4 regions of the Limnospira indica PCC 8005 genome follow, and region 1 is predicted to be linked to each of the others. Evidence: riboswitches for the same ligand, from Rfam matches in the RefSeq annotation. Region 1 holds a riboswitch; each other region holds the start of a gene.
The links. A riboswitch is a leader RNA that binds a small molecule or an ion and turns the genes downstream of it on or off. The one in region 1 is predicted to bind cobalamin.
Positions count from the first base shown of each region.

Region 2: it holds a riboswitch for cobalamin, as region 1 does, so the genes downstream of both, metE (5-methyltetrahydropteroyltriglutamate--homocysteine S-methyltransferase) here and cobW (cobalamin biosynthesis protein CobW) in region 1, are expected to answer to the same signal.
Region 3: it holds a riboswitch for cobalamin, as region 1 does, so the genes downstream of both, cobG (precorrin-3B synthase) here and cobW (cobalamin biosynthesis protein CobW) in region 1, are expected to answer to the same signal.
Region 4: it holds a riboswitch for cobalamin, as region 1 does, so the genes downstream of both, XZ46_RS12265 (energy-coupling factor ABC transporter permease) here and cobW (cobalamin biosynthesis protein CobW) in region 1, are expected to answer to the same signal.

Region 1 covers NZ_FO818640.1:3,878,447-3,884,566, reverse strand. The annotation lists gene feoB (Fe(2+) transporter permease subunit FeoB) at 12-2,369, opposite strand; gene XZ46_RS37710 (ferrous iron transport protein A) at 2,397-3,065, opposite strand; gene XZ46_RS17035 (CAB/ELIP/HLIP family chlorophyll-binding protein) at 3,280-3,489, shown strand; gene XZ46_RS17030 (hypothetical protein) at 3,538-3,780, shown strand; cobalamin riboswitch at 3,887-4,032, shown strand; gene cobW (cobalamin biosynthesis protein CobW) at 4,175-5,227, shown strand; gene XZ46_RS17020 (DpnII family type II restriction endonuclease) at 5,499-6,120, shown strand, end outside.
Region 2 covers NZ_FO818640.1:5,560,917-5,567,036, forward strand. The annotation lists partial or broken gene XZ46_RS24590 (RNA-guided endonuclease InsQ/TnpB family protein) at 1-631, opposite strand, end outside; gene XZ46_RS33440 (RNA-guided endonuclease InsQ/TnpB family protein) at 1,754-2,482, opposite strand; gene XZ46_RS38490 (hypothetical protein) at 2,492-2,731, opposite strand; partial or broken gene XZ46_RS33445 (IS607 family transposase) at 2,859-3,431, opposite strand; cobalamin riboswitch at 3,660-3,804, shown strand; gene metE (5-methyltetrahydropteroyltriglutamate--homocysteine S-methyltransferase) at 4,142-6,120, shown strand, end outside.
Region 3 covers NZ_FO818640.1:2,420,377-2,426,496, reverse strand. The annotation lists gene cobJ (precorrin-3B C(17)-methyltransferase) at 1-377, opposite strand, end outside; gene cobI (precorrin-2 C(20)-methyltransferase) at 409-1,113, opposite strand; gene XZ46_RS10655 (precorrin-8X methylmutase) at 1,110-1,739, opposite strand; gene cobG (precorrin-3B synthase) at 1,765-3,213, opposite strand; adenosylcobalamin-variant (AdoCbl-variant) riboswitch at 3,225-3,308, opposite strand; gene XZ46_RS10645 (bifunctional cobalt-precorrin-7 (C(5))-methyltransferase/cobalt-precorrin-6B (C(15))-methyltransferase) at 3,352-4,578, shown strand; gene XZ46_RS10640 (cobalt-precorrin-6A reductase) at 4,592-5,347, opposite strand; gene hemL (glutamate-1-semialdehyde 2,1-aminomutase) at 5,470-6,120, opposite strand, start outside.
Region 4 covers NZ_FO818640.1:2,821,832-2,827,951, forward strand. The annotation lists gene iscB (RNA-guided endonuclease IscB) at 441-1,712, opposite strand; gene XZ46_RS12255 (argininosuccinate synthase) at 2,025-3,227, opposite strand; gene XZ46_RS12260 (glycosyltransferase family 2 protein) at 3,350-4,276, shown strand; cobalamin riboswitch at 4,320-4,480, shown strand; gene XZ46_RS12265 (energy-coupling factor ABC transporter permease) at 4,501-5,256, shown strand; gene XZ46_RS12270 (energy-coupling factor ABC transporter substrate-binding protein) at 5,265-5,573, shown strand; gene cbiQ (cobalt ECF transporter T component CbiQ) at 5,574-6,120, shown strand, end outside.

The DNA of each region.
Region 1 (6,120 bases):
TCTAACCCTGGCTACAAACGGGGAGAATGGCGACGGTTGCTAACAGCTTTGAGACTAACTAAAGTAGCACCCATGACGATACAGAGTCCCATCAATAAACCCAAAGCCTCTCCGGTATTTTGTGATAAAGTCATAGCCTGATAGTAGAAACTAGCAACCCAGTAGGCTAGTCCAGTAGTCCAAAGCGCCACAAACACCGTCCAACCGAGATTAGTTTCCCGGTAAACAGCAGCAATGGCAGACACACAGGGGAAATAAAGCAACACAAATAACAGGAAAGCAAAAGCGGCGGTAGAACTACCAAACCTTTGAGACATTTGACCAAAGGTGCTATAACTAACCTCCTGTACTGTGGCGGCTTCTTCCTGATTATCAGTGCTTTCCATAATACTTAAACCAATGGGATCAAGTATTTGATTACCTAAATCAGCTAAGTTAGCGGGAATACTAGCAAAGGCTTCGGCGATACCTCCCCAAAAACTAAATTCTTCTTCGGGTTCTTCCACTGAGTCGGCAGCGGATGCTTCATCAGCCCCTAATTGCTTATAAAGGGCATCCATACTGCCAACCATGACCTCTTTAGCAAATACTCCGGTAAATAAGCCGACAGTAGCCGGCCAATTATCTTGAGTGATTCCCATGGGGCTAAAAACTGGGGTAATTGTGCGACTAACGGCACTTAAAAGAGAATCCTGGCTATCCTGTTTCCCGAAAGAACCATCAGTGCCGACAGAATTTAATAAACCCAGAATTAACACGACAATAACAATCATTTTCCCGGCGCGGGTGATAAAGGCTTTTAACCTTTCCCAAGCGCGGATTAATACACCTTTGGCGGTGGGAATATGATAGGGGGGTAATTCCATGACAAAGGGTGCAGATTGACCGCGTAAGAGGGTATGCTTCATGACTAACCCGGTGAACACGGCTGCTAAAATCCCGATGATGTAAAGCAAGAAAACGATATTTTGTCCGTTTCTGGGGAAAAATGCGGCTACAAACAGGGCATAAACTGGCAGGCGCGCCCCACAGGACATAAAGGGATTCATTAAGACGGTCATTAGGCGATCGCGAGGATTTTCTAAAGTCCGGGTTGCCATAATACCGGGAATATTGCAGCCAAAACCGACCATCATTGGCACAAAAGACTTACCCGGAAGCCCCATAAACCGCATAAACCGATCCATAACAAAGGCGGCGCGGGCGAGATAGCCAGAGTCTTCTAAGATGGCTAGACAGATAAACATTAAGCCAATTTGGGGGATAAATGTAGCAGTGGTTTGGATACCGCCGCCAACTCCTTCGGCTAGAGTACCGATTAACCAACCGGGGGCGTTAATTTGCTCAAGGCCATGAGCCATGCCATCTACAAATACGGTACCAAAGGCGATCTCAAAAAAGTCGATAAATGCGCCGCCAAAGTTAATGGAAATCAGGAACATCAGGTACATGACTACCAAAAAAATGGGTATACCCCAGGCGCGACTGAGGACTACCTGATCAATGTGATCGGAAACGTGCTGTTGTACTAGGTCCGATCGCTGTGTGATACCCTGTAACATCTGATGAATCCAGCTATAGCGCGCATCAGCAATCAATAAGTCGATATCTTCTCCCAGGGTTTGGTGTATGCGGTGGCGGTGGGTGGCAATTTGCTTAACGACATCTTGATTAACCAAACTTTGGCGATCGTCATATTGCAATAAACTGAGACTTTGCCAACGATAGTCTGGGGGTAAGTAGTTATATTGTTGGGCTATAGATTCGGTAATTTCATTGAGGGCGGCTTCGATAAGGGCTGGATAGGCGACTTTAGCTTGGGGGCGGTCTGCCATAAGTATGGCATCTCGGACAATTTCCCGCAGTTGTTCTACCCCTCGCCCAGAACTAGCACTCATGGGAATTACCGGACAGCCTAAGCGATCGCCTAATTGTTGGGCATCAATGGTAATTTGCCGCTGCTGGGCTATATCTATCATATTCAGGGCGATCGCGATCGGCAAACCCATTTCCAGCAGTTGGGTGGTTAGATACAGATTTCGCTCTAGGTTGGACGCATCTACGATATTGATAATTAAGGTGGCTTCACCCGATAGTAAATAGTCTCGCGCTACCTGTTCATCTAATCCAGTGCTGGCATCTTCCACGTCCAGAGAGTAAACCCCTGGCAGGTCAATCACCTTGATGGCCTGGTTTTGATAACGATAGCTTCCCTCTTTCCTTTCTACGGTAACTCCGGGCCAGTTACCTACCCGCTGATTACTACCAGTTAAAGCATTAAATAGGGTCGTTTTCCCACAGTTAGGGTTTCCCACCAAAGCAATACAGGACATCGCAGCCTTATTATCGGTTTGGCGGTTCAGTTCCATAGACTGACTCACAATTTTGTTCCTCCTTTAGGATGGGTTGATCAATGCCACCTGGAGGGCATCTGCTTCGTCTTTGCGTAAACTCAGGTTAAATCCCCTGACCTCAATTTGGGTTGGGTCTCCTAAAGGTGCGTGGCGTTTGACTGTAAATTCCACCCCTGGAGTTAATCCCATGGCTAATAATTTCCGTTTGTAGCTACGGGCGGCGGGGTCATAACCAACCACCCGCAACCGAGAACCGATCGCCGCATGGCGCAACTGCACAACATTAGTCTTATTCATTGATGAGAGTTTCCTTTTCGACTGGGTGAGGTTTTCTGTGGCGACCTGAATATTCTCAGCCATATCTGCCCCCAGTCCTAAGCGATGGTCGCCTAGGGCGATAATCACTGATCCACTGGTTGTGGAACTAATGACATTTAATTCTACACCTGGCATTAACCCCATCCCCATTAGACGGGTATTGCCTCCGGCACAATTGAGAGCAACTATATATAAGCGATCGCCTACCTTCGCCTCGGACAAAGCAAAGGTTCCCGGAATTGATGATTCGCCCACTACAACCAATGATTCTGGTGATTCACTTATGGTGCGAGCATGACCAGTGTTGTCTTTGAGGTAAGTAAATCCTGACCAGCTTGAGCCACCATCAAAGCCGTTCACGGATACATCGGCACAGTAGTTATCATTGTCCATAATCTATTGGCTCTCTGTTGAGCTAATTGAGAATTAATTTTAATTAATACCATGTAACTAAGTAAAAATCCCATTGTTAATAAATTTTTAACAAACCCCCTTGTTTGGAAAAAGCACAAAACTATACTACAAAAATTAATTTTGTCAACCCCTTGCAATATTTGTTTGCAGTGTGTTACATTTGTTTACAAGAAGTCAGAGAGGCAAAAATACTATGGTTCGTGGACAAATTATGGAAGAAGGTGGACGCGCAAATGTTTACGCGATCGAACCCCAAGTATATGTAGAGGAAGCGCAACAATTCGGTTTCAACAAATACGCAGAGAAACTCAACGGACGACTAGCTATGATCGGGTTTATATCCGCCCTAGCCTTAGAAGCATTAACCGGACATGGTGTAATTGGCTGGTTAACTAGCCTGTAAAACCCAGATTTTGTCAACCTATAATTCAGTAGCATTTCGGAGACTTGTATGAAAACAGATTTTAACTTTCCTAACAAATACTTAATCGGACCTGTAATCTTTCGACCGGACTTTAACAGTACCTCAGAAGTAATTACAGCTAACCAAGCCTGGTCTTTATTCTTCACAGGTGGTCAGGAAGACAAAGCCCTTGGTTATAATGCAGAATACGGCAGGTTTTTTACAAATTTACTGATGGCGATCGCCGTTAGTGGCGCTATTGGGGCTTTGATTTTCACTAACTTAGTCTAAGTCATCAAATTTACCTATCTCTCCCTATTCACTAATAACAAACCGTCCCTGTTTAGAAATAAGCAGGGACTTTTTTGGTTTTTCCCCGAATTCGCCCAACCTGTGATAAGATATTCCCGATATCGGTTCTAAGGGAAATCAGCCCTTAGAGGAAAGGGGGAAAGTCCGGTGTAAGTCCGGCGCTGTCCCGCGACTGTGATGGGACTCTGTTAGTCTCTCAGTCAGAATGCCCGCCGATAAGTAACCTATTGTTGATTCATCTGCGAGGTATGGATGATGGTTGATTTAGTATTTTCACAATCTAAATATCATAGCGATCGCCCATCTAAACTCTAGGAAAATCTCAACATTTATAGATAGCAAATCGCTATAATTTCGGAGGAGTCAAAAAACCGTGCATAAAATTCCTGTAACCATTATCACCGGATTTTTAGGGGCTGGAAAAACCACCCTGATCCGCCATTTACTGCAAAATAACCAAGGTCGTCGGATCGCGGTATTAGTCAATGAATTTGGCGAAGTAGGTATTGATGGCGAAATCCTCAAATCTTGCCAAGTTTGTGACGAAGAAGAAACGGAAACTAATATCATCGAATTAGCGAATGGTTGTCTGTGTTGCACCGTCCAGGAAGAGTTTTTGCCGACTATGCAAGAACTACTTAAACGCCAAGATGCGATTGATTCGATATTAATAGAAACCTCTGGTTTGGCTTTACCAAAGCCACTGGTTCAAGCCTTCCGATGGCCGGAAATTCGCACCAAAGCGACGGTAGATGGTGTGATTACGGTAGTTGATAGTGAAGCCCTAGCCAATGGTCAACTGGTGGGAGATTTAGAGGCTTTAGAAAAGCAGCGTCAAGCGGATGAAACTTTGGAACATGAAACACCAATCGAGGAGTTATTTGAAGACCAGTTAGCTTGTGCTGATTTGGTACTTTTGACGAAAGGCGATCGCATTGATCGAGAGTCTCAAAACCGGGTTCAACAATGGCTAAAACAGGAGTTAACCCCAGGAGTGCAGGTGGTTTCCTGTCAGCAAGGGAAAATTTACCCTGACATATTATTAGGCTTTAATGCAGCGGTAGAAGACCATCTCGACAGTCGCCCTAGTCACCATGACCAGGAAGAAGAACACGAACACGATGATGATATCAATGCTGTGCATTTAGTCTTAGATCCAGTTAAGGACTCCGCCAGTTTAGTTAATCAATTAAAAGCGATCGCCCAGCAGTTGGAAATCTACCGCATTAAAGGTTTTATAGCCGTCGCCAACAAACCAATGCGGATGGTAGTTCAAGGAGTCGGAAACCGATTTGATACCTTCTTCGATCGCCCCTGGAAAGCCGACGAACCTCGCCAAACTCAACTGGTGTTTATTGGTCGTAGTCTTAATCAAGAACAAATAGCCACTTCTTTGCAGTCAGAAACCATGGCGTTAAACAGGTAGAAATCTTATCAATTTTGGTGATTTTAATAATGCGATCGTCCTTATTTAAACAGTAGTAAAATTCACAGCGTCGCCAAAATAGCCCCAATACAACCACACTTTACGCTACTTTCCGTCTCGTCTCCATCCCACTTTCTCCTCCTAATACCATATTGCGTCCCCCAGGTATTCCCCATCTAGTTCACTCTCTAAGTCATGATAGGTTTACCTTTGGATACCCACATTTGATCAATGGTTCGCAAATTCTGACAGAAAAACTGTTTAATCATCTATGGTTCAAAAACGAACAATTGAGGAATTGCATCAGTCAGCATCTTTATTCTGGCCAAAGTTTTTGGTTCAACAACAACTCGAACAGAGTATTATCCCGGTGCTGATTGAAACCCAACAGCAGTTTCTCTCAATTCTAGCCTTGGAATTAGAAAATCCCCTAGATATATTTACCACTTTAGAAATATCAAAGCTCTCTGCTAATTTATTCCTCAAACACCTTCTGATCTTAGCAGATTTTGGAGGTGAAAAACTACAACGTTTAAATCAAGAGTTTGATTTATTGTTCCCCGATGGAGAATTAGAGTATATTTGGAACAACACTCAATTTTGTTATCGTTTTCAGGTGTTACCCATATCAGGAATATTATCAAACCAAAAACTCAACGTTTCCAGCCAGAAATTACTGTTAAGGAAACAAACTCTGTCTGAAGTTTATAAAGATATTATTGTCGTCCTCCTGTTTGCTGGAGATTCAACAAATCCTAAAATTTCTGGCATTTTTAAGACTTGGGGATGTCAGATTGGACAATTAATGGGTAAGTATGATGAACTTTCCGAGTTTATACGCCAGCGTTATATTTATCTAAGCCGTATTACCGCAGGAGCTAAAAGTAATGATT
Region 2 (6,120 bases), 1.7 Mb from region 1:
TAAGAGACATTTGGCCCAATTTTTCGAGCCTTTGACTTTGCGACTTAAATGACGTTGTAATCGAGCTAGTTTTTTGGTCGCTGCTTTATAAGCCTTGGGATTAGAGAATTGGGTCCCATCGGAGCAAGTCGCCCAATTGTTAATTCCTAGGTCTACCCCGATTCTCTCTCGATATTTCGGTGTAATTTCTGGCGTGATTTCTACGAAAAAGCTCATATACCAGTCACCTGCTTGGCGCGTTATAGTGACTTTCTTAACCCAACTTTCGGGTTGTGCCTCAAATGTAGAAACCCAGCCCACAAAAGGCAGCTTATGGCGAGTTCCTGACAGATTGAATGGCTTTCCGGAATTGTCAAGGGTAAAGCTATCATGGTAGCCTTTCTTCTTAAATTATAGGATAACTGCTTATTCCCTTGAAGAAGCGCTTAAAGGCATCCCCTAGATTAATGAAGGCATATTGATAAACTTTAGAAGACAATTCAGACATCCAAGGATATTGAGGTTTCACATAATGAGTAAAAACCTTTTTAATGGAGTTGATATTAGGCTTGAGTCCCTCTTCATAAGCTGACCTCCATAAGTGTAATCCCCAATTAAACACGAACCGAGCATAACCCGCGTGTTTGGCCATCAAGGTGCGATGACGGTCATTGAGTTTGAGTTTTGTCCGGAAAGCTTTGATTGGTTATGGTCGAAAGGGAAGTCACCTTCCCCAACTCCACTTCCAAACCGTACTTGAGACTTTCACCTCATACGGCTCCTAATGTAGATACCCTTTTTGTCACTAGGAACAGGGTTACGAACCCCCGCTTTATGATTCCAACTTTGGGAGCTTGGCATACAACTCGTAGTCTTTAAACTCGCTCTCGTCATATTACTCCTACTTGTCGCAGTCTCCATATCTACACCGTGACTAGTGGGCATATCCTAATCATTACAATTAGGCATTGGCTTTCAGTCACATCCTTTCCCCTCAATGGTATACGCTTACACTTTTCACTACTCCTTGTGAGTAATATTGCTCACTTTTTTGATAAGGAGAACCAATGAGGAGTTTAAACGTTCCGTTTATATGGGCATTCCATCTTTAGACTTGTCCTCTCCACCGGGGTACTTAAAAAGGTCTGTGTAGGTGTTTTATGCAAAACCCTACTTTTCCCCTTGCTCTTTTGAGCGCAGCGTGGCAACCTATTACGCTGCTAAATCATTACGATGGTTCAAGCCAGACATTCGGTTTCCCTAGTCATGGATGGTTGGCAGTGGTCGCATTTGGTAGTAGGTTCTACCTCACGCCTTTCGTTCCCCGCTTCAATCCCAGAATCGTGTATCCTGAAATTGGGGGTGGCTATCGCCTTTACTCTCTACTCCCTGATTTCTCAGTTTGTTTATGACCTTGAGTCCCCTGCCTTGCTCAGATTTCTCCAAGCGTCGGGACATATAAACAGTTATGGGATGGTCAGGATACGAGTCCCTTATCTTCCACCAAGGGGTGTAAGTCCCACTAGGAGGCTATTTCGGGCATTGCAGCCTTATTTGACTCCTAAACGTCTCGCACCATGATTGGATTTTACCATGAATCCGACTTGATGAGTATGTCGTCAGGGAAATTTGGCATGGTCTGGGGTTTGACCGTATACTCATTATTGAGTTGCGAATCTTTTGGGGTATTGTACCTTATTGTCCTAAGATGTAAAGCAAATATTGGATTAAATTCTTGCTCCTGATCCGAAACGGTATAACATTACTGATACATTTACGCGACATTTATCCGGTTGTTCCCGGACAATGCGACGATAGCACTATTACCCGTTAAGGTAACAGAGGCGGTATCCCGCAAAGCTTTTAGAAAGATTCCAAAAGCACCGTTCCAGTCCCTGGGTAGAGTGAACCCACACTCCGGACATCGGAACACTTTTGAGCCACCTAGCTGGGAATGCACATGACCACAGTGAGTACAGGTTTTGCTGGTGTATTCTTCCGTCACATCTACAACTGTGGTTCCAGTTATCTCGGCTTGATGTCTCAGGGTTAGTTTGAATCGATAATGCGCCCATGTCAGCATGGCGCGGGCAGTCTTGGATTTGATTTTCCGCTTCACCTTGGCAACCATGTTGGAAGTCTCGAAGGTGGGCAGAAAAATTATGCTGTAGTCATTAGTCAAGTAATGAGCAATTTGTTTGTGGGCTTCATCAACTAGATTGCGGATTTTGGTTCTCATTCGTTGAGCCGCTTGCCTCATCCGTCGCCTTCTTGAACGACAGGGTTCCTTGGCGATTCGGCTCATCAAATCATCCAAATGTTGACATAGCCTAGTAATGCCTCCAATATCCCCGGAGCCCAATTCCAGAAATCGTGAACCATCAAACCCAGTTATGAAAGTTCGCACACCCGGGTCTAATGCAATTACGCCATTCGCTTCAGTTGGGGTAACGGCAACTGGTTCAGGGAAAATCGCAAACCATCGACCTTTGGTAAACACCAACTGAGTCCCTTACCCGCAAGTTTTAGGGATGGGTTCGGAAACCATGAAAGTTAATCCTTTCGTTAGTCTTGGATACCAACTCCCTGAAGAGAAATTAGTATTATTGAACTTAATCCCTTGAGAGCTGTCACGACAACTTCTAAACCTGGCATCAGGACTGGCGCTCAAAGCCTGATAGGCATCAAAGATGGCATTTTGCCGAATGTGGCAGGGTGTTTCTTTGACCCATTCGGGTAAGTCACTCTGCATCACTTTATTGCGTAACTTTAACTTGCTTAGTCGTTTACCACTCCTAGATAATGCAATTGCTTGGTTGTAGCAATACCGACAAGCGGCTAACCATTTGCGCCAGACTTGATTTAGCTCCGGGCTGGGGTAAATCCGGATCTTCTTTGACCTGAGTTTTGTATTTACTCCGTCCGTATAATCGGGAACTGAAGCAGTGGAGGATGGCGAGGATGTCCTCAACCATTTCTGGTTCTGGACTGAGACTTGTCTGGTTGAGAACCATGAGTGAGCACCTGTTTTGCTCATAGAGCCATCGAAACAAGTCAAATCCCCATATTGCCAATCGGTCTTGGTGGGCAACGACAACCATGCCGACATCTCCTGACAAATGATGTCCCAGTAAGGCCAGCATTTTCTTTCCCTTGAAGTTGAGCCCGCCTCGGATTTCTGAGACGACTTCTGCTTCGGGGTAGAGGTTGGACAGTGCGGCCACCTGTCGGTTGAGGTCGGACTGCTGGGCGCGGCTACTAACTCTGGCATAGATAACGACTTTGCGTTTGTCACTGCCTGATTTGGCAGTATATCACTCAACGTTGTATCGTCGTTGCCCAGCGGGGGTTCTGATGGTCTCGATTGAGCCATTGGAGTCCCATCTGCGGAGTGTTCTTTCATGGACTCGAAGGATTTGGGCCGCTTCCTTGGGTTTGACATATCTGGCAATAGGTTTATCCTCAACCCTTCTCGCTTATTATACCGTATTGCCCTAAAATATTAACCGAATTTGTGATTAAATCATGCTCTCGTGCCGTGGCTCTCCCATGGACTTTGGGCGGCTTGGCCGCTTGGTGAAACCCTAAGCCCTAGAAACCGGGTTGCTGACATCTATCGTTGTTCCCCCAGTTTACAGTAACTTTGCCATGATTTCGTCAAATCTCCGCTTTGTGTGTTATCATGCTTAAATATTGTCGGTTCTGATGGGGAGCAGCCATCAGACGTAAGGGGGAAAGTCCGGCGTAAATCCGGCGCTGTCCCGCAGCTGTGAGGAGAGACACAACTCTCTAAGTCAGAATGCCCGCCGAACTGTCTCCTCTGGAGATGCACCAAACTGTTATTTTTCGTCTGCGAGGTACGGATGATGGTTCGTTTAGCTTTTTCACAATTAATATTGCCTTCATTTTTTAGGACGACTCCCCTGGCGTTGCATGGGTAGCGCCCTGATTTGAAATTGCCATTTTGAGAAAACTAGCCTTATGTAGACATTGACTGGCAGATGGTCACTCATGCTAACGGTGATTTGAATCAGTCTGGTCTGAGTATTGCTTAACTCAATTGGGCAGATATTCTGCTGCTTTGAATTGTTCACTCCGCTGGTTTGTCGCGGGGATGGACTAGATTTCTATGACTATTTTCAGCGTTAGGACGCGACAATTTATGACCTTGGAAACATACACTCAAACCCGTCTGGAAACCGCGACTATCGGCTATCCTCGTATTGGTAAAAGTCGCGAGTTAAAAAAGGCATTAGAAGCCTTTTGGCGGGGTAAATCGGACGCAGAAACCCTCATCCAGACTCGGAATGAAGTTGAGTTCAAAAACTGGGAAACTCAACGACAAGCAGGCATCGATCGCATTGGTATTGGCGACATGAGCCTCTACGATCACGTTTTAGACTGGAGCATCCGCTTAGGCATCATTCCCGAACGGTTTGCATCCTTTAGCGGACTCGACCGTTATTTTGCCATGGCGCGGGGTAAGGATGGCATTGCCGCCCTGGAAATGACCAAATGGTTCGACACCAACTATCACTACCTCGTCCCAGAAATTCCCGAAACATTACAGCCAGCCGACTTTAGCGATTTCCTGCAAACCGTGCATCGCGCTCAAACCTTATTAGGCGATCGCGCTGTTCCCATTGTTTTGGGTCCGGTGACTTTGCTGCGGCTGAGTCGTTTGGAGATGAATCAAGACCAAGCGGGAAAACAACTAGGCGATCGCTATCTCCTGCTTCTCCAGGAACTCCAAAAAATGGGTGTCGCTGAAGTCCAAATCCATGAACCTGCTTTAGTCTTCGGAGATGCTGCCAACTTTAAACAACTCTATCAATCAACTTATCAATCTCTCAGCCAAGTCGGCTTACCCATTCACCTGGTCACCTACTTTGATGACTTGGGAGACAATTACCCCTGGGTGATGGAATTACCCGTCGCTGGCATTAGTTTAGACTTCACCCGTGGGCGTAACCTAGAGTTACTGCAACAGTATGGTTTCCCCGACGATAAAGAGTTGGGGGCGGGAATTGTCGATGCCCGCAATGTATGGAAAATTCGCCCGGACTCCGTTTTGTCAACCCTGGAAGCCATTTCCCGTGTCACCCCTAACCTGCGGATTCAGCCGTCTGCTTCCCTGCAATTTGTGCCATACGATGCCCAGCGAGAAACCAAACTCCCCGAACCCTTGCGGTCCGTTTTGAGCTTTGCTGAACAGAAGTTAGTAGAAATCACACTGCTGGCTGATTGGGCCGATCGCTCCTATGGAACCCAAGAACCTGACAAGTATCTGGAAGTCATCCTCCGGCAATGGCAAACCTTCCAGGAATTTAGCCCAGTTAATCAGGGGGTAAAAGAACGCCTGCAAAATCTGACCTCCCAGGATTTAGAGCGGACTTTGCCTTATGAACAACGTCAAGAACGCCAGCCCGTTTTGCCCCCATTCCCCACCACCACCATCGGGTCTTTCCCCCAAACCTCCGAAGTGCGGCAACTGCGGGTGAAACTGAAACGGGGTGACATTACCCAAGCCGAATATGAAGCGGCGATCGATGCCGAAATTGCCAAGTGCATCCAATTCCAAGAAGAAGCCGGACTCGATGTATTAGTGCATGGGGAATTTGAGCGCACCGACATGGTGGAATTTTTCGGGCAACAGTTATCAGGCTTTGCCTTTACTGAACATGGTTGGGTGCAAAGTTACGGCAGCCGTTGCGTGCGTCCCCCGATTATTTATGGAGATGTCGCCCGCACCGGACCCATGACAGTTCGAGAGTTCAAGGTAGCCCAATCCCTGACCGATAAAATTGTCAAAGGGATGCTAACCGGTCCGGTCACCATGATTAACTGGTCATTTACCCGCACCGATATTCCGCGCAGTAAACAAGCCATGCAGATTGCCTTAGCCTTGCGGGATGAAGTAGCCGACTTAGAAGCCGCGGGGGCGAAGATGGTACAAATTGATGAACCTGCCTTGCGGGAAGGGCTGCCTCTGAAGCCAGAACGTTGGGATGAGTATCTATCCTGGGCGGTGGATGCTTTCCGTCTGTCTGCGGCTATAGCCAAACCGGAAACCCAAATCCATACCCATATGTGTTACTCGGAATTTGGGGATATTATTGGGCATATTGAGCGGTTGGATGC
Region 3 (6,120 bases), 1.5 Mb from region 1:
GTGGTGGTAATAGCTGGAGAAACCTGCAAGAATTGGGCAATTTTACGCGCCAAATCATTAACCCCTTGTAAACCCCCTAAAAGTGGCACGACGGCGCTACCATCTTCAGCCACAGCTAAAACCGGAGGTTCCTGCCATTTATTGATTAATAATGGTGCTAAAGTGCGAATTAAAATCCCCGCCGCACAAATGCCAATAATGGGGGTTCCTGTTTGGAAGAGTTCCCGCAGGGTATCCCCAAAATTATCATAGGTTAAATCAGCCGACTGGGTGCGTTTTGGGGAACCATAGATAATCCCATTACCTAGCGCTTTTTGGATGTTCTTAGCCACATCAAGACTATTTTCGGTTAAAACAATAATGGCTGGTTGGTTCATAACTTAGGGGGAATTAAGGGTTAATTCGGGGTTATTTGGGCAGGTTCTGACTAGGTACTAAAATTAATGACCAGTAGGTAACTGAGTTATGGTCAACTTCTGTAATGGGGATAATTGCCTGATTTTTCCAAGTAGCGCGTTCGATATATAAAGCCCTTTGTAGTAGTCCTAAATCTGCCAAAATTTGATAAACTTTAGCAAAATGCCGACCTAATTTCATAATGGCGGCTGCATCAGCTACCGAGAGGCGATCGCGTAATATATCCGCCTCTAATGTAGCCGGAAGAATGGTAAAGACATCATTGCGATAAGTTATCGGTACTCCCAACATAGCCGCACTAGCCATCACTGAAGAAATCCCAGGTATGACCTCAATTGAAAACCGCCCTGATAAGCGATTAAAAATGTACATAAACGTACCATAAAGCATCGGATCTCCCAGACACAAAACCGCCACATCTTTCCCCTGGCTGAGATGTTCGGCAATTTTTTCCGCCCCGATATCATAATAAGGCTGTGACGATCGCTGCACACTAAAGGGTAGGGGGATAGGAATTTCGATCTGATCAGGGGAGATAAAATCGGCGACGATCGCCCTAGCTAAAACCTTGCCATTTTCCAAACTGGGATAGGCAATGACGGGAACAGTTGTTAAAATACGATGTGCTTTTAAAGTTAGTAATTCCGGATCTCCCGGACCAATTCCCAACCCATAAAGTCGCCCTAATTTAGTCATAATTCATTTTCCTTTGCTAACGCATTTACTGCCGCCGCTGCGATCGCACTCCCACCGCGCCGCCCATGGAGTGTCATAAATGGAATACCACGGCTATTAGATGCCAATTCAAGTTTCGACTCTGCCGCGCCGACAAAGCCGACCGGAAACCCTAAAATCAGTGCAGGTTTCACTAAACCATCATCCAACATTTCCAGCAGGTGAAAGAGGGCAGTCGGTGCATTACCAATGGCTACCACTGCGCCTTGTAAATTATCCCCCCATAACTCCAATGCTGCCGCCGACCGAGTATTATTAATCTGGCGAGCGATATTAGGGACATCTGGATGATTTAGGGTACAAATAATCGGGTTATTTTTAGGTAAGCGTTTTTTAGTAATTCCCCTAGCCACCATCATGGCATCACAAAAGATGGCTTTTCCCTGTTGTAGTGCCTCCCGTCCGACTTTAACGGCATTTTCTGAGGCTTGTAAATCTCCGACAATATCCGTCATTCCGCAGGCATGAATTAACCTAACTGCTACATGAGATAAATCATCTGATAAACCTTGAAAGTTGGTTTCATCCCGAATTATTCCAAAGGATTTCTGATATATTTGGTTGCCGTCACGCAGGTAGTCTATCATCAGCAAATTTGCAGGTAATTAGTGATTAATTAAGTGGGCGATTTTGGGTCAAAAAATTGGCTAAAAATTCGGGTATTTCGGTAAATACTCCCTCAAAAATTTTTTGTTTTAAGGATTGTTCACCATCCCCAAGATACACTTGGTAGCCTTCGATAGTTTTCCCATTTTGATTAATTGTATGCCCTAAAAGGGTGATTTCTGCGGGACTGGGTTGAGCGCAAAATTTAGGGCAACCAGTTACATGAATATTAATAGGAGTATCTAAATTTAATCGCTGGTGGAGATATTCTGCTAATTGGGAAGCGTGAGTTTGAGTGTGGGTAAGTGATGCGGCACAGCCAGGCTTACCACCACAAGCAGCGATCGCCACTTGATTTGACTCAATTTCCGCGAAGCCTAATAAAGATAGTTTCGGCAATAATTGGCTGATTTGTTGATGGGGAATATCTGGCATTATAATTGTTTGCCAAGGGGTTAATCTTAACTCGGCATTACCAAAGGTTTCTGAAAGTTCGACTAATCCTAACCATTGTTGTGCATTAATTTGTCCTAGGTGTAATGATATCCCAATATAACACAATTCGGCGTTTTTTTGGGGATAAATTCCTAAATGATGATAGGGTTGGCTGGGGGTAGGTTCAGCGGACAATATCGGCAAGGGCTGGGTTAGTTGGCTGTTGACTTGCTGGATATATGTATCTAATCCTAGATGGTCAATTAGCTGTTTCATCCGAGGCTTTTTCCCGGTATCTAAGGGGTTGTTTCGGACATACTCCCCATAGACATTAATAAGGGTAGCGACTACAGATAAACATTGTTCTGGCGTGATGACAAGTTGGGTATTATATAGCTTTTTATCTCCGGCGATCGCCAACTGAAAATTAATGCTATTATTCCCATCATCTACCGAGATCGCATTAAGCTGAATCTCATTATATCGATGTTCCCAAGCCACCGGAGAACGGATACCAATTCCCACAGTCCCCCCCCCATCAACTCCGATGCTAAACTTAGGACTAAGTTCGCCAATTAACGGGTGATTTTGAATCAGATTATCCAGGGCTTTAATCAGGGGACTAGTATCAATTAACTCCTGGCTATCAATTCCCGCCGTCGGACTACCCATAATATTGCGTAGGTGGTCTATGTGGGGATTTTGAGCAGCTAAATTTAATTTTTGCAGCATCTCAAAAACGGCGCTAGTTGGTGGTTTTTGCACTCCCCGAATTTGTAAATTAGCGCGATTAGTTACTTGTAGCGTCCCTCCCCACTCCGTTAATAAATAACCCAATAATTTACCCTGTTTACTATTAATTAATCCGCCCGGAGTCCGAATGCGGATTAAAAAACCATCCTGGGCGTGGGTTCCATAAAATAGACCCGGACAAACATTTGCTTTAACTAACCAATTCATGGTGATTTGTTTCTCCATGCGACGCAGAGAATGAGCCGCAAAATTAGCTGATTTTGACAACTCATCAATAACTTGTAGTTGGCATTCTGACTCAGAAAATTGTATTACAGTTGCGGCACAGTGTCGGAATCTCACCGAACTTTCCCAACTACAAGCCCAAATACTATATCATGAATACTGGTATTTTAACTATAAATCATGGTCAGCAGGGATTTTTCCCACAAATGGTTATCAATTGTAGGAATTGGGGAAGATGGGTTAGAAGGGTTAAGCGCCACGGCGCGATCGCTTTTATCTATGGCTTCAGTAGTTGTCGGTGGTCAACGTCATTTAGCAATGTTACCCCCGGAGGATAAACGAGAAAAACTCCTCTGGACTTCTCCTCTGGATGAGTCGATCGCAGAAATTATCCGCCGCCGTGGTCAACCCGTCTGTGTTTTAGCTAGTGGCGATCCGATGTGGTATGGTATTGGCGTTACCCTTACCCGTCGCCTACCCCTTGAGGAAATTACTATAATTCCTTCTCCCTCTACATTTAGCCTAATTTGTAGTCGTTTGGGTTGGTCTGTAACCGATGTAGAAACCCTGAGTTTATGTGGTCGTCCCCTGGCTTTATTAAATCGGGTAATTTATGGGGGTGCGCATCTGTTAATTTTAAGTGCTAATCGTCGCACTCCCGCCGCCGTGGCTGAACTCCTAACACATCAAGGATTTGGTGATAGTTTAATCGTGGTGTTGGAACATTTGGGAGGCAAAAAAGAGAGACAAATTTCGGGTATCGCTTCCTCTTGGGATGTTGACGAAGTGGCTGATTTAAATGCGATCGCCGTAGAGTGTATTAGTTCTAATCCCGTTAACTTTTCCCCTAGTTTCCCGGGACTTCCTGACAGCGCCTACCACCACGACGGACAGTTAACTAAACAGGAGGTCCGAGCGATTACTCTCAGTCGATTATCTCCCCTACCGGGACAACTTTTATGGGATGTCGGTGCAGGTTGTGGGTCCATTGGTATTGAGTGGATGAGAAGTGATCGCCGTTGTCAAAGTATCGCCATAGAACAGCATCCCAGACGCTTAGAATATATTGCTGATAATGCCACAGCTTTAGGGACTCCAGACCTGCAAATAATAGCCGGAAAAGCACCCGAATCATTAATTAATTTACCTTCCCCTGATGCCATTTTTATTGGTGGTGGTATTACCACCCCAGGTCTATTAGAAACCTGTTGGAAAAAATTGCGATCGGGAGGTCGTCTAGTGGCTAATACAGTCACAGTTGAGAGTGAGTTAATTCTGTTACAATGGCATAATCAATTAGGGGGGGAACTTACCCGAATTGGCATTGAAAGAACTGCAGCCATTGGCAATTTTTTAGGCTGGAAACCCTTAGCTACTGTCACTCAATGGTCAGTGCTGAAACCATAACTAAAAAGGCGGTTTATTGTTGGTGTAACCAAGCGATCGCCGACTCAATATCAGCCACTGTTTCCCCCATAGGAATGGGAGGACGTTGCACCATAACCACAGGTAATTTCAACTCTCGCGCCGCCACAATTTTGGCGTAGGTAGCATCACCGCCGCTATTTTTACTAACAATTGCACCCAGTTGATATTCCCGTAAAATTGACAGTTCATCTATCACCGAAAAAGGCCCCCTTTGTAACAATAATTCCCCCCTAGGTATAGGTAAATTCGGCTGAGGTGGGTCAATCATCCGCATTAAAAACCAGATATCTTTTAGTTCAGCATAGGCGGAAAGTTCCTGACGACCAATAGTTAAAAATACCCGTTCAGCTAACCCTGATAAAACCATAGTAGCCTGTGAGTGACTATCCACCTCAACCCAGTTATCGCCGGGGACTTTTTCCCAAGCCGGACGGACAACCATTAACCGTTTAATTCCACATTCATTAGCTGCTATAGCCGCATGGTCAGAAATTTGGGCAGCAAAGGGGTGGGTAACATCAATTAAAATATCAATTTTTTGTTGTTTTAAATAGTCGATTAAACCCTGAACACCGCCAAAACCGCCAATCCGAAAAGCCGCCGGGTCTTTCGGGGTAACTGGCTGTTGAGTGCGACCCGCAAAAGAAGCGATCGCCTCTATATTCGCCATAGTTTGAACCCTATCATATAGGGCTGTCGCTTCCGCCGTTCCTCCCAAAATCAAGATTTTTTTACAGTAATTACTCATCCAAATTAATAGGTTAAGATTAGCCCGATAAACCCCAGCAAAAACCAGGTTTTCTATGGGAATTCCAGACAGACTTAACCATCAATTCCATAAAAAACCCAGTTCTTGACTGTCAGAATTATCTACAGACCAGATAAAACTTCCCGCGCCGCCGCCAGAGTTTGATCAATATCTTCCTCAGTATGCACAAAAGAAGTAAAACCAGCCTCAAATTGTGAAGGAGCCAAATAAATACCCCGTTCTAACATACCTCGATGGAAGCGACCAAACTTCGCCAAATCCGACTTTTTAGCATGATCATAATTATGAACAGGTCCCTCCGTAAAAAAGAACCCAAACATCGCGCTAATTTGGCCACCACAGGCTGCATGACCTGTTTCTTTAGCAATTTCCAATAAGCCATTACTCAGCTTTTTGGTAATTTGGTCGAGATATTCATAAGTCCCCGGCTTTTGCAATAGTTCCAAAGTCTTAATTCCCGCCGTCATGGCTAGGGGATTTCCTGATAGGGTTCCCGCTTGGTACATGGGACCTGCTGGCGCGACCATAGCCATAATATCCTGACGACCGCCATAGGCTCCCACAGGTAAGCCACCACCGATAATTTTACCCAAAGTAGTTAAATCTGGGGTAACACCAAATTTTTCTTGAGCGCCACCGTAAGCAATGCGGAAGCCAGTCATCACCTCATCAAATACCAGTAAAGCGCCATTTTCCTCGGTCAGCATCCGCAAACCTTCCAGGAAACCCGCATCAGGAGGAATAAAGCCAGA
Region 4 (6,120 bases), 1.1 Mb from region 1:
TTTATGGCTTTGGGGGGTATGCACAAAATGTCGTTTTTGTCAAGGTCGGTAAAAATAGCCTAGGTATTTTCCCGAAAAACTCGTGAATCGTGAATTTAAATTTTTGCCGGGAGAATAATTTTAACCGCGATACAATCAGGGTTTCGGGCTTTATTTTATCCAATAGACACAGAAAGCCCTTGGTAGCAATTTCTGTAAGCAAACCACAACCCCCATAATCTCGTCAACTTTTGGCGAGCAATTTTCCCTAAAATTGTATTAATTCTTAACAATCTTTGCCAAAAACAATCTATTTGGTTGTATGAATTAGCAAAACTTATGTAAAATCCCATAAGTAGGGGGTGGGCGAGTTTCACGTAAACCTCTTGGGAGCGTGGAAGCCCCGTGTCTTTAGACCGGGGAGGAAACGCGACAGGGGGACTTTAGTCCCCGTCAATCTTTCAAGCATAGGCGTAACCATCCTTCCTGTGAATGGGTTGGCAGTATTTGTGGCTGATGCCTGCCACCCGTACCGAAGCGGTGGTAATATCAAAACTACCAGACGCACGGCAGAGAACCCGTCCTAGATATGAGCCAATTTTCTTCCCCGCTGTGACCAGTGCCGTCACCATGTCGCCAGTCTGAAAGCCTTTATGAATTTGCCTCCTGGAGCGGTGACGATTCGGGAATCCGTACTTATTCGTCCCGCACATCTGACGGGTTCCATGCCCCTTTGCTAAAATCAGCAACGGTTTTGAAGTCAGAACTTCGAGTGATTCGACTGGTCCAACACAGGCAGCATCAAGCCAGTGAGCTTTAGGTAGGTTGAGCCTCAGTCGATTGAACTTCGTTTGTCCGCCCGTTCCTGTGGTAACTGGGAGTCCTGTTGCTTTCAGAGCCTTGAACAAGGCCCATCGGGTCGAGTTAACGGCAGCCGCATCTTTAAGGGGTGATTTGGCCTGCCTGAGAAGACGACTCAGGACATCAGGCTGGCCCGATAAAAAATCCCGAATGTCCCCATTGCCTTTGGCTTGATTGCATGAGTGGCAAGCCAGGGTCAGGTTAGAAACCCGGTCAGAGCCACCCTTAGAGCGAGGCTGGATATGCTCAACTTCAAGTAGTACATTTTGAGCCCCACAGTAAGCACAGGTTCTGCCCCACTTTTCCAACAGGTATTCCCTGATTTCATAGCCTTGTAATTCTCCCTGCTGATACTCAACACCTGAAATCTCAGGGTTTTCCATCAATTGCAGGTCGAACCGTACTAGCTCTTGGGTAATGCGGCCAACTGGGGCAAGTCTACGAAATCGGTGAACCCAGGTCATTAGAGTATCTACTCGATGCTGCAAGCTGGGAGCTAACCAACCTTCGGGACGAGTCCGATTCAAGAACCGAGCTGGTCGATATCGGGTCTTGCGGTTTCGTCGAGAACGTCGGAGTTGACGACGAGAGAGCAATGCTTCTTTAATCTGCTGTCCTCGGTGCTGCAACTCGGCAGCAAAGATAATATGATTCCCTTGCTTTAAGGCAATTCCAGTGACTTTAGAGCCTGGGTCTAATTTGAGTTCGAGCGGTTCAGGATTAGCGTCAACCTCCTTGTTTAGAATAATGGTGAATGGGTAGCGTCGAAATACCGATGCTTTCCCGGCTTTGAGCAGTGATCGTGCCATCCCTGGCTTGCACGGTGTCAGGGGCTTGCGGTTGGTATCTAAAACGAAAATATGGTTAGACATTGTTGCGTCTGTTCTGATTGCTCGTAACGTTTGCGCTTGCGCTAACGCGCACGCTGCGCGAACGCTAATGTTCAGAGTCGGTACTTTCCAAATCGCACTGTCTTAACCCCTTAGAACTGTTTAACGATTTGGTTCTAGTGCCTGGAACTAGCACGCATTCCAGGGTAGGAACTTTAACTCTTGCTCGCTCACGTAGCCAGTTAAGGCTTAAGCTGGTCAGCTACCTGAAAGCGGGGGGCACGAAGCCCCCGTGCTTCAGCCGGGGGTGCTGACTTAACTGTAGAACCCGCCCCAATAATTGACAATTAAATCTTACTCTCTGATTTTTTCGGACCAAACGCGAGTGGGAAGACCCCAAACATAGATAAATCCTTCGGCGGCTTTGTGGTCAAATACATCTTCAGAACCGTAAGTAGCCAGGTCAAGGCTGTAGAGGGATTTGTCAGACTGGCGACCGACAATGTTGCAATTGCCTTTAAACAGTTTGACCCGTACAGTGCCGCTGACCCGTTCTTGAGTTTGTTTGATAAAGGCATCGATCGCACCTTTGAGGGGACTAAACCAGAGGCCATTGTAGACAATTTGGCTATAGGTTTCCTCAATGCCGCGTTTATAGCGGGTGACATCGGAAGTGAGAACCAGACTTTCAAGATCTCGGTGAGCCTGAATGAGTACAACCATGGCAGGGGATTCGTAAACTTCCCGAGATTTAATGCCTACCAAACGATTCTCGATCATATCAATGCGTCCGATACCGTGGTTTCCGGCGATCGCATTTAAGCGAGAGATGAGGTCAACGCCGTTGAGTGCTTCCCCATTGAGGCTAACAGGAATGCCAGATTGAAAGCCAATTTCTAAATATTCTGGCTGGTCAGGAGTATCAGCGATCGCTTTAGTCATCCCATAGACATCCTCTGGGGGTTCAACCCAGGGGTCTTCCAGAGGTCCAGCTTCGATCGCCATACCAAGCAAGTTGCGATCGAGACTGTAGGGGGAAGACTTTTTAACGGGGAAGGAAATGCCAAATTTTTCCCCATAAGCGATCGTCTCTTCCCGACTCATACCCCATTCCCTAGCCGGAGCTAAAATCTTAATATTAGGGTTGAGAGCGCCGATAGAGACATCAAAGCGGACCTGATCATTGCCTTTTCCCGTGCAACCGTGAGCGATCGCATCTGCTCCGTATTTTTCGGCAACTTCCACCAAAACCTGAGCAATCAAAGGACGTGCTAAAGCCGTAGCCAGGGGGTAGCGGTTCTCATACAAAGCATTAGCTTGAATAGCCGGAAAAGCAAACTCCTGTACAAATCGCTGTTGTACATCAATCACTAAAGACTCACTCGCGCCAGAGTCGAGGGCCTTTTGTTTCACTGGTCCTAGTTCATCACCTTGTCCCAAGTCAACCGCCACAGTAATTACTTCAGCTACCCCAAACTCATTTTTGAGATAAGGAATACAGACAGAGGTATCTACACCACCAGAGTAGGCAAGTACAGCTTTTTCAGCGCGACCCATAATCTACCAAAGCTCCTAGATCAACAAACATTTCATTATCACCCCAATCGCCACCATTGAAAAGTAAGGCTGTAACAATTAGGTTATAGTTGCAGAGCATCGCCAACTGTCCCAGAAAATATATGTTTTTTAGCGTTGTTATCCCTACCTATAACCGTTTGCCGATTTTACAGAAGTGTCTGAGAGCATTGGAAAATCAAACCTATAGCGCCGCCGTGACTGGCTATGAGGTGGTGTTAGTCGATGATGGTTCCACTGATGGGACTGTGGAATGGTTGGGAACTAACACCCTCGAATTTCCCCATCTTCGCATCTACCAGCAAGACCACCAGGGACCAGCGGCGGCGCGAAATTTGGGAGTTGAACAGGCGAGGGGAGATCTGATTGTTTTTATCGATAGTGATTTGGTGGTAACTGATAGCTTTCTTGCCGCTCACGCTACCGCCTTAATTGCCAACTCTCAAAAAAGCGATCGCATCTTTACCTATGGTCGAGTTGTGAATACCTGCAATTTTGAAAATCCCACCACAGAACCCTATAAAATCACCGATTTTTCTGCCGCTTATTTTGCCACCGGAAATGTGGCGATCGCCCGCCATTGGCTAATCGAAGCCGGATTATTTGACCCTAAATTTCAGCTTTATGGTTGGGAAGACCTGGAACTAGGAGTTAGGCTAAAAAAATTAGGCTTAAAATTAATCAAATGCCCCGCCGCCGTCGGATATCATTGGCATCCCCCCTTTAACTTAGACCAAATACCCGCCCTAATTGAAAAAGAAAAACAAAGAGGCAGAATGGGGGTAGTTTTCTATCAAAAACATCCTACCTGGTCAGTCAAAATGATGATTCAAATGACCATTTTGCATCGGATACTCTGGGGCATTTTATCCCTAAGAGGTCAACTCAATGAAAGGACCATGGCGCATTTTTTACAGTGGTTAATTAATCGTGGTCAGCCTCAATTAGCCTTAGAAATTTCTCGGATTTTTTTAAATTGGTATAACGTCCAAGCCGTCCAACAATATTGGGCCAGGCGAGAGCAAACTTAATTAAATATTTGCCAGCTTGGTTCACTGTTGACCTACACATGATACAATAGCGCCAACTATAGGTTCTAGTGGGGAACAGCCACTAGGAGTAATGGGGAAAGTTCGGTGTAAATCCGGCGCTGTCCCGCAACTGTAATCAGATTTCCGGCTAATTTGTCCACCCCATCTGTGAGTCAGGATGCCCGCCTATAGTTATTTCTCACTCACAAATCTGCGAGGTACAGATGAGCAAAAATCATCGAATGATACACCTAATCGCCATGATTGGGTTAACATTTTATTTGGTAATAGGTGCAGCCACTCCAGCTCAAGCAATGCACATTATGGAAGGTTTTTTACCTATTACCTGGTCAATTTTTTGGTGGGTGTTAATCATCCCTTTCTGGGTTATTGGTTTTCAAAAACTCACCAAAATTACCCGAAACAACCCCGAACTAAAGCTATTAATTGCCCTAGCAGGAGCCTTTACTTTTGTCCTGTCAGCTCTAAAAATCCCCTCAGTTACAGGGAGTTGTTCTCACCCCACCGGAACCGGATTAGGAGTGGTTTTATTCGGACCGTCAGTGATGACAGTTTTAGGCAGTTTAGTCCTACTTTTCCAAGCCGTATTACTCGCTCACGGCGGTTTAACTACCTTGGGAGCTAATGTATTTTCTATGGCGATTGTCGGCCCTTGGGTTGCCTATGGCATTTATCAACTATTCTGCCAATTTAACCAACAAAAGTTAGGTATTTTCTTCGCAGCAGCCTTGGGAAGTTTAGCCACTTATTTAATTACCTCCATACAGTTAGCCGTAGCTTTTCCGGCTGCTTCTGGGGGGGTTATGGCTTCCTTTATCAAATTTGCGGGGATTTTTGCAGTCACTCAAATTCCCCTATCAATTAGTGAGGGACTATTAACTATGGTAGTTTGGAATTGGTTAGAGTCCTACGCCTCAGAAGAACTGCAAACCTTGAAAATTGGGAAAGCTAATAGCTAAGTAAAATCATGACACCAACTTCTGATAAAGCTGTAAAAAATGGCAATTTGTGGATGATTTTAGCCGTCGTTATTTTATCGGTAACGCCGCTAATTTTTATCCGAGGAGACTATGAGGGAGCCGATGAACAAGCCGAAAATCTCATCGGCGAAATTCAACCGAATTATCAACCCTGGTTTGAACCTATCTTAGAAGTTCCCAGTGGCGAAATTGAGAGCCTGTTATTTGTTTCTCAAGCTGCTATTGGTGCGGGTATCGTCGGCTATGTGATTGGCTTATATAAAGGCCGTAAACAAGGCAAAAATCGCTCATCCTAAATGTACCATCAAATTGATGCGATCGCCTATACCAATCGGTTAAGGTATTTACCCTCAGAACATAAGTTAGCCTTTGCCGCCATCCTGTTTTGTCTCAGTTTGGCGGCTCCCCCCCTCCTGCAAATATTGATCACCATTTGGGTGACAATTTGGGTCGTGATTTACGCTAAAATTCCCCTAGGAATTTATCTGAAATTGCAAGCCATCCCCTTCAGTTTTTGGTTAACTAGCATTCCCGCCTTACTATTGGGGGTGGTTAATTCAGCTAATATTGAATTAATTAAAACTGATATTATCTGGGAATTTAACCTAGGTAATATCTTGATATATTTCAGTAATCAAGGAATGCAACAAGCTGGTTTTCTACTAACTCGCTCCCTAGTTTTAAGCTCCTGTATGTATTTTCTTTTACTCACTACCCCCTTCGTCGAAATCATTAGAATTTTCCGTAAGATTGGCTGTCCCAGTTTAATCACAGAACTATTAATGTTAATGTATCGGTTTATTTTTATGTTAACTGAAACCGCTAGTCAATTATTAATCGCTC